DNA from 2 places in the Pseudomonas sp. TE12508 genome. Region 1 is predicted to be linked to the other one. Evidence: riboswitches for the same ligand, from Rfam matches in the RefSeq annotation. Region 1 holds a riboswitch; the other holds the start of a gene.

Evidence for each region. Region 1 has a riboswitch for cobalamin ahead of cobO (cob(I)yrinic acid a,c-diamide adenosyltransferase). Riboswitches for the same ligand answer to the same signal wherever they lie in the genome.
Region 2: linked by a shared signal. The riboswitch ahead of ACZ9IM_RS14895 (CbtB domain-containing protein) and the one ahead of cobO (cob(I)yrinic acid a,c-diamide adenosyltransferase) in region 1 are both predicted to bind cobalamin.

Annotation. Positions count from the first base shown of each region.
Region 1 covers NZ_JBWCCN010000002.1:145,219-149,626, forward strand. Annotated here, with positions in the region: gene ACZ9IM_RS02845 (PQQ-dependent sugar dehydrogenase) at 1-435, opposite strand, end outside; gene ACZ9IM_RS02850 (hypothetical protein) at 504-1,088, opposite strand; cobalamin riboswitch at 1,243-1,475, shown strand; gene cobO (cob(I)yrinic acid a,c-diamide adenosyltransferase) at 1,557-2,168, shown strand; gene ACZ9IM_RS02860 (cobyrinate a,c-diamide synthase) at 2,179-3,561, shown strand; gene bluB (5,6-dimethylbenzimidazole synthase) at 3,558-4,208, shown strand; gene cbiB (adenosylcobinamide-phosphate synthase CbiB) at 4,205-4,408, shown strand, end outside.
Region 2 covers NZ_JBWCCN010000009.1:206,925-211,332, reverse strand. Annotated here, with positions in the region: gene cobN (cobaltochelatase subunit CobN) at 1-434, opposite strand, end outside; gene cobW (cobalamin biosynthesis protein CobW) at 438-1,499, opposite strand; cobalamin riboswitch at 1,601-1,814, opposite strand; cobalamin riboswitch at 2,028-2,255, shown strand; gene ACZ9IM_RS14895 (CbtB domain-containing protein) at 2,377-2,583, shown strand; gene ACZ9IM_RS14890 (CbtA family protein) at 2,595-3,302, shown strand; gene ACZ9IM_RS14885 (cobalamin biosynthesis protein) at 3,299-3,712, shown strand; gene cobM (precorrin-4 C(11)-methyltransferase) at 3,795-4,408, shown strand, end outside.

The DNA.
Region 1 (4,408 bases):
GCGGGTTTCGGCAACGCCATCGTGGTCGTTGTCCCGCAGCAGGGTGATGCGGTTCGGGCTGGGGACGCCGGCACCGGCGCGGCCCATGACTTTGCCCATGACCCAGCCGCGAATGCCTTGGCCATCATCGGGTTTAGGCGGTGCGTTGGTTTCGGCCACCAGCACATCGCCGTTGGGCAACACATAGAGCCAGCGCGGATGATCGAGGCCTTCGGCAAACGCCGCCACTTGAGTCCCGGTCGCGGCGACAGGTTTCTTACCTTCAGGCCAGCCGATCGCCGGGGCGATGTTCACCGTCGGGATCAGGGTTTTATTCGGTTCTGGCAGTTTGGGCGACGGGCCTGTGCCATCCGAGACTTGCAGGCTGGAGGTTTCACCACAGGCAGCGAGCCCTCCGGCGAGCGCGATGATGAAAACGAGCTGGGGTTTGCGCATTACTGATCTTCCCTATGAATGCATTGACGTAATCATAGAGAAGCGTAGACGTTCGATGGTTCAACCGGTCAGCCGCGGGCTTCCTTGAGCAGAACAGCGATGCCTGGATGGTAGTTGCCGGCTTCATTGCGCAACTTGCGGTAGGCGTAAGGGAAATACCAGGCCACGGCGCAGGTATGTTCCTTTTGCAGGTCGTCGACCATGTCCTGGAGTTCTTCCGGGGTGGCGCTGTGCTGGGCTTTTTGTGGCGCGACAAACAGACAGCCAAGTTTCAGATCGCTGGCGTAGCTGATTCGCTTCGCGTCACTGGTGATGTCCGCCAGTGCCTGAGTCAGGTTCAGGCTATTGACCCGTGGCCAGCGCTGGGTGGCCTGGAGATACGCGCGCTCTTCGCTGCTGGCGATAAACAGATCGGCGCGGGCGTTGCGTTCGCCTTCTTCGATCTGTTTGCGGGTCGACGTCTGTGCCAGCGTGACCATTTCTGCCATCCAGGCAGCGGCGCAGAGCAGGCCGAGGTTGGTTTTTTCGTCGTACCAGTAAGGTGTATCGTTATCGCCGCGCACGGCGTTGTAGCGGTCGATACAGTCAAACCAGCGTTCCAGCACCGGGCGCAGGAATTCCAGCTTCGGATTGCTGATGATCATGCCTTGCATGGGGCTCACCCTTGTTATTGTGTTGTCAGGTTGTGGCTCTTTGATATCACTGCTGGCAGTGTGGCACAAGATTGGCGTCAGTTAATTGATCGACGGCAGTTATTCGCTCAGCGGTGTCCCGGCTTTAATTGACGCTCCACCCCCAACCCTCTAACCTTCGCGGCTTGTTTCAGGTGCTCTGTGACCTTGGTCGACAGAGTGAAACAGGGAAGCCGGTGAGTGAATTTCTTCCAGCGAAGAATGATCACGATCCCGGCGCTGCCCCCGCAACGGTAAATGAGTGAAAACTGCGCCTTGAGCCACTGTGTTGATGTCAACATGGGAAGGCGCGCAGTCAGGCGCAAGCTGCTCATGAGCCCGGAGACCGGCCTGATTCATCCAACGGCATCACGGTGGGCGATGCCAGGCTTCTTGCCGTCTATTCTTGTGCCTGCCCGCCGTTATCCAGCCTCAACGGAGAGCTCCCCCATGACTGATACTCCCGATCGTGACGAACGCCATCTGGCGCGCATGCTGCGCAAAAAAGCGGTGATCGACGAACGCATCGCCAACTCCCCGAATGAATGCGGTTTGCTGCTGGTGCTTTCCGGCAACGGCAAAGGCAAAAGCAGCTCGGCGTTCGGCATGCTTGCGCGGGCCATGGGCCACGGCATGCAGTGCGGCGTGGTGCAGTTCATCAAGGGGCGCACCAGCACCGGCGAGGAGCTGTTCTTCCGACGCTTCCCGGAGCAAGTGCGTTTTCATGTGATGGGCGAAGGCTTTACCTGGGAAACCCAGGATCGCCAACGTGACATCGCCGCCGCCGAAGCCGCCTGGGCAGTGTCCCGCGAATTGCTGCGTGATCCGGCCATTGGTCTGGTGGTGCTCGATGAGTTGAACATCGCCCTCAAGCACGGCTACCTCGATCTCGATCAGGTGCTCAGCGACTTGCAGGCCCGTCCACCGATGCAGCACGTGGTGGTCACCGGTCGTGGCGCCAAACCGGAGATGATCGAGCTGGCCGACACCGTCACTGAAATGGGCATGATCAAGCACGCCTTCCAGGCCGGAATCAAAGCGCAAAAAGGCGTCGAGCTGTGAACTGCACATTATGAATAGCCATCGTCAATGCCCGGCGGTACTGATCGCCGCGCCGGCCTCCGGTCAGGGCAAGACCACCGTCACCGCCGCGCTCGCCCGTTTGCATCGCAATCAGGGGCGCAAGGTTCGTGTGTTCAAATGCGGCCCGGACTTTCTCGACCCGATGATTCTCGAGCGCGCCAGCGGCGCACCGGTTTATCAACTCGACATGTGGATGGTCGGCGAGCAAGAAAGTCGACGGCTATTGTGGGAAGCCGCTGGCGAAGCCGACCTGATCCTCATCGAAGGCGTCATGGGGCTGTTCGACGGTACGCCGTCCAGTGCCGACCTGGCGCGGCACTTCGGTGTGCCGGTGCTCGGCGTGATCGACGGCACCGCGATGGCGCAGACGTTTGGCGCGCTGGCCCTGGGCCTTGCGCGTTATCAGCCGGATTTGCCGTTTGCCGGTGTGCTGGCCAATCGGGTCGGCACCGTGCGCCATGCGCAATTGCTGGAAGGCAGCCTGACTGAAGGCTTGCGCTGGTACGGAGCGTTGTCCCGGGAGACCGGGATCGAATTGCCGAGTCGGCATCTCGGCCTGGTTCAGGCCAGTGAATTGAATGATCTCGACCTGCGTCTCGATGCGGCGGCCGACTCCTTGGCCAGCAGTTGCGATGTGGCGCTGCCGCCAGCCGTGGAATTCGCCGCGCCTGAAATGATCGCAGCCGAACCGTTGCTGGCCGGTGTGCGGATTGCCGTGGCCCGGGATGAAGCTTTCGCGTTTACCTACGGCGCGAGCCTGGATCTGCTGCGGGCCATGGGCGCCGAATTGACTTTCTTTTCGCCGATCCGCGACAGCGAATTACCTGAGGCAGACAGCCTCTATCTGCCGGGCGGTTACCCTGAATTGCACCATGTAGCGTTGTCGCAAAACACGCCGATGCTGACCGCGATCCGCGCTCACCACGCGGCGGGCAAACCGTTGCTGGCCGAGTGTGGCGGCATGCTGTATCTGCTGGATTCCTTGACCGATGTCGAGGGCACTCGCGCTGAACTGGTTGGCTTGCTGGCCGGTGAGGCGGTGATGCAGAAGCGTCTTGCCGCGTTGGCCTTGCAGGCGGTCGAATTGCCGGAAGGTTTGCTGCGTGGGCACACGTATCACCACTCGCTGACCAGCACCGGACTTGAGCCGATTGCTCGAGGGTTGAGCCCCAATGGCGGGCGAGGGGCGGAGGCGGTTTATCGTGAGGGGCGGATGACGGCCTCTTATGTACATTTTTATTTTCCGTCCAATCCATCGGCGATTGCAGCGCTGTTTGTGCCTGACCTTGAGGCCGCCTTCGCGAGCAAGCCCGCTCCCACAGGGGCATGCAATTCAAATGTGGGAGCGGGCTTGCTCGCGAAGAGGCCATGACCGACAACACATTTTCCGAAGCCGAACGCGCAGCCGTCTACCGAGCCATCGCCGAACGCCGCGACATGCGGCACTTCAGCGGCGGTACGGTTGAACCCGAGTTACTGAGACGTCTGCTCGAAGCCGCGCACCAAGCGCCGAGTGTCGGCCTGATGCAGCCCTGGCGTTTCATCCGCATCAGCGATCGGGCACTGCGCGGCAAGATTCAACAGCTGGTGGAAGAAGAGCGCATCCGCACTGCCGAAGCCCTCGGCGAGCGCTCCGACGAATTCATGAAGCTCAAGGTCGAAGGCATCAACGACTGCGCCGAGGTGCTGGTCGCCGCGCTGATGGACGATCGTGATCGGCACATTTTCGGCCGTCGTACGCTGCCGGAAATGGACATGGCCTCGCTGTCCTGCGCCATCCAGAACCTTTGGCTTGCGTCCCGCGCCGAAGGCCTGGGCATGGGCTGGGTGTCATTGTTCGAGCCACAAGCGCTGGCGGACTTGCTGGGTTTACCGACCGGGGCCAAGCCTTTGGCCGTTCTTTGTCTGGGACCGGTCAAGGAGTTCTACCCGGCGCCGATGTTGGTACTCGAAGGCTGGGCGCAGGCGCGTCCACTCAGCGAATTGCTGTATGAAAATTATTGGGGAGTGAGTCAATGAGTGTGGCGTTGTTGAGTGTCGCCGCGGTCGCGCTGGATGCGCTGCTGGGTGAGCCCAAACGCTGGCATCCGCTGGTGGCGTTCGGTCGTTTTGCCGATCGCATCGAGCAACGTTTCAACTCCGGTGGCCGCGGCTGGCGCAGTCATGGCGTTACGGCCTGGGTGATGGCGGTCGTGCCGCTGACCTTGTTGGCCACCGCA
Region 2 (4,408 bases), on a different contig from region 1:
CCGCCCTGACGCAGGAAGTGCCAGAGCCGATCGCGGTCTTGCGCGGCTACGGTGCTCAGGTCACTGAGTTCCGGGTCCGGGCGATCATCCCCCGGCACCAGAATCAACTGCACGCCGCGCTCGGACAACTCCACCAGACGCTCAATGCCATAACGCCAATAGGCGATGCCGCCGTGCAGCGAGATCAGAATCACCTTGGCGTGGCGCAGCACTTCGTCGACGTAGAGATCGACCGAGGCGTGATTCTGCACCTGCATCGGGTTGGCCAGGCGTACGCTCGGGTAATCGTCGGGCAACTGCTGCGCCGCTTCGGCAAGCAACGCCAGGCTGGAATCGCCGCTGCACAGGATCACCAGCTCGGCGGGAGTTTGTCCAAGGTCGGCGATGTTGTCATCCGACACGAAACCGCCGGGCTGGGTCCTGAGCAGGTGCATGGTTTAAACGCTGAGCGCAGCGCGCAATTGCGCTTCGAGCGCAGCGGCGTCCAGATCCTGACCGATCAACACCAGACGCGTGGTGCGTGCTTCTTCAGCGCCCCACTGACGGTCGAAGTGCTTGTCGAAACGCGTGCCCACGCCCTGGATCAGCAGGCGCATCGGCTTGTTCGGCACCGCTGCAAAACCTTTGACCCGAAGGATGCCGTGCTGGACCACCAATTGAGTCAGTGCATCCATCAGCAGGCTTTCGTCGGCTTGTGGCAGCTCGATCGAGATGGAATCGAATGCGTCGTGGTCGTGGTCGTCTTCGCCTTCATGGTGATGATCGTGATGGCTGTGGCGGCTGTCGATGTGTTCTTCAGAACCGGCACCGAGGCCGATCAGCACGTCCAGTGGCAGACGACCGCTGCTGGCTTCGATGACTTTCACCGCTGGCGGCAGTTCTTCGGCGACTTCCAGGCGCACGCGGGCCAGGTCTTCAGCGCTGATCAGGTCGGCCTTGTTGAGGATCACCAGGTCGGCGCTGGCCAGTTGGTCGGCGAACAGCTCGTGCAGCGGCGATTCGTGGTCCAGGTTCGGGTCGAGTTTGCGCTGGGCATCGACCTGATCCGGGAACGCCGCGAAGGTGCCAGCAGCGACGGCCGGGCTGTCGACCACGGTGATCACCGCGTCAACCGTGCAGGCGCTACGGATTTCTGGCCATTGGAAGGCTTGAACCAAAGGTTTTGGCAGGGCCAGGCCCGAAGTTTCGATCAGGATATGGTCAAGGTCGCCGCGCCGCGCGACCAGTTCGCGCATCACCGGGAAGAATTCTTCCTGAACCGTGCAGCACAGGCAGCCGTTGGCCAGTTCGTAAACGCGGCCGTTGGCTTCTTCTTCGGTGCAACCGATCGAGCACTGCTTGAGGATTTCGCCGTCGATGCCCAGCTCGCCGAACTCATTGACGATCACTGCGATGCGACGGCCCTGGGCGTTGTCGAGCATGTGGCGCAGCAAAGTGGTTTTGCCCGAGCCGAGGAAGCCGGTAACGATGGTGACGGGGAGTTTGGCCAGTGTTTTCATCGGATGCCCTTTGGCAAGGTGGCGGGCATACGGGACGACAATCGCAGCGGCGGATGCACGCGCGCAAGAGTTCCGCCACCGGATCACCCCGCCCGGTTGTAGTGAGAATCTGTGTCGAGGCAGGTCTCCTGGCTGACGGTGTGCCAATCGTTCGACTGGCGTTTGCTGCGCCTTCCCGCGAACCTGATGGATCAGGGCTTGCAGTGGCGTGGCAGCGAACATCACCGTTCACAGTTGCGGGGGCAGCCGCGGCATCGACCGCGTTCCCTTCTTAGCTTCGGCAGACGCCGAAGAACCTCGAAAGCGCAAGGCTACGCATCGTGTGGGGGCGGGTCAATGTCCTATAGGAGAATGCGATCACTTGATGATCGTTGCCACGCTCTGCGTGGGAATGCCTCAACGGACGCTCCGCGTTCGGCTGTGAAAGGGACGCGGAGCGTCCCGGGCTGCATTCCCACGCAGAGCGTGGGAACGATCAACTCAAACGAGAACCCTTGCCAATTGACGCCCAACCCCCGCCCATGCTCTCCTACACGCCTTGTTACGGGTGCCCTTCACAGGGTGAAACGGGAAACCGGTGAATCATGTGCTTTACTCTAAAGCCATGTCAGTCCGGTGCTGCCCCCGCAACGGTAAGCGAGTGAAGCGTCAGATCCACTGTGCCCGTCATATGGCATGGGAAGGTGATGCTTGCAGGTTTGGGCGCAAGCCCTGCCCCTCGCGAGCCCGGAGACCGGCCCGCAACACAAAGTGACTCTTACGTTCACTGAATAACAAACCCGCGGTGGGCGGGCGCTGTTCGAAATCTCTGCGTGCCCCGGCGTACGGAGGTTTTCATGCGCTCTATTCACCCGCTGACAGACCAGAGGGAAGCGCCATGTCGATCATCAGCAGTACCGGCAGCAACACCGATAAAAAGAGCACGATCAGCACCACCACTACCCTGAGCCAACGCCTGACCGCCGCTTTTTGTGCGTCGATTCTTGGCGCCAGCCTTGTGTATTTCGCCGGTTTCTCGCACATCGAAGCGGTGCACAACGCCGCGCACGATACCCGTCACAGCGCCGCATTCCCGTGCCATTGAGACCTGCTGACATGATCAAGCGTATTGCGCAAACCGCAGGTTTCACCGGGCTGCTGGCCGCCCTGCTGCTGACCCTGCTGCAAAGCTTCTGGGTGGCTCCGCTGATTCTGCAGGCCGAGACCTACGAAAAATCCGAGCCGGCCGCGGTTGAAATCCACGAGCACGCCGCGGGAGCTGTCACCGCTCACACCCACGATGCCGAAGCCTGGGAGCCTGAAGACGGCTGGCAGCGCGTGCTGTCGACCACCGGCGGCAATCTGGTGGTAGCGGTGGGTTTCGCCCTGATGCTCGCGGGCCTCTACACCTTACGCGCTCCACGCCGTACCTCTCAGGGCCTGCTTTGGGGCCTGGCGGGTTACGCGACGTTCGTGCTGGCGCCAACCCTCGGCCTGCCACCTGAGCTGCCGGGCACTGCCGCGGCGGATCTGGCGCAACGGCAGATCTGGTGGATTGGCACTGCCGCGTCCACCGCTGTCGGCATCGCGCTGATCGTGTTCAGCCGCCACTGGCTGATGAAGATCCTCGGCGTGGCGATTCTGGCCGCTCCGCACGTCATCGGCGCGCCACAACCGGAAGTGCACTCCATGCTCGCTCCCGAAGCCCTGGAAGCGCAGTTCAAAATCGCTTCGCAGCTGACCAACATGGCGTTCTGGCTGGCCCTCGGCCTGATCAGCGCCTGGTTGTTCCGCCGCAAAAGCGATGGCCAATACTCCGCATGACAGACGTCAGCGCAGCGCCGACCCTGGTGGTCGGCCTGGGCTGCCAGCGCGGCTGCCCCGTCAGCACGCTGCGGGCGCTGCTTGATCAAGCGTTACAGGCCCATCAAATCGAGCTCCGTGAGATCAAGGCCTTGGCCAGTATCGACCTGAAGCGCGAAGAACCCGCCCTGATCGAACTGGCCGAACAACTGGCATTGCCGTTGATGTATTTCAGCAGCGAACAATTGGCCGGTTATGAACCGCAACTCAGCCACCACTCGGACATCGCGTTCGAACGCACCGGCTGTTACGGCGTAGCGGAAAGTGCCGCGCTGGCACTGGCCGAACAGTTGGCTCAGGGACCGGCAAAGTTGCTGATTCCACGACAAAAATACGCCCAGGCCACCCTTGCATTGGCCAGCGCCGCGTAAAATCCCCGATAATCCCCGCCTTCGATCATGAGCAATCTTCATCTGAAGCGTGCCCATACCCTTTTTCTGACAGGAAACGACGATGACCGTCTACTTCATTGGCGCAGGCCCCGGCGACCCGGAACTGATCACCGTCAAAGGCCAGCGGCTGATTCGTAGCTGCCCGGTCATCATCTATGCAGGCTCCCTGGTCCCCGCCGCTGTACTGGACGGCCACCGCGCCGAACAGGTGGTCAACAGCGCCGAATTGCATCTGGAACAGATCATCGAGCTGATCAAGAACGCCCATGCCAACGGCCAGGACGTGGCCCGGGTGCATTCCGGTGATCCGAGCCTGTACGGCGCGATTGGCGAGCAGATTCGCTATTTGCGTGAACTCGACATCCCTTTTGAAATCATTCCCGGCGTCACCGCCACCGCCGCCTGCGCGGCGCTTTTGGGTGCTGAACTGACCTTGCCGGACGTGTCACAAAGCGTGATTCTGACCCGCTACGCCGACAAGACCGCGATGCCGGCCGGTGAAGAGCTGGGCAGTCTGGCGCAGCATGGGGCGACCATGGCGATCCACCTCGGGGTCAATCATCTGGAGAAGATCCTTGCTGAATTGCTGCCGCACTACGGCGCCGATTGCCCGATCGCGGTGATTCATCGGGCGACCTGGCCGGATCAGGACTGGGTCGTGGGGACGCTGGCGGA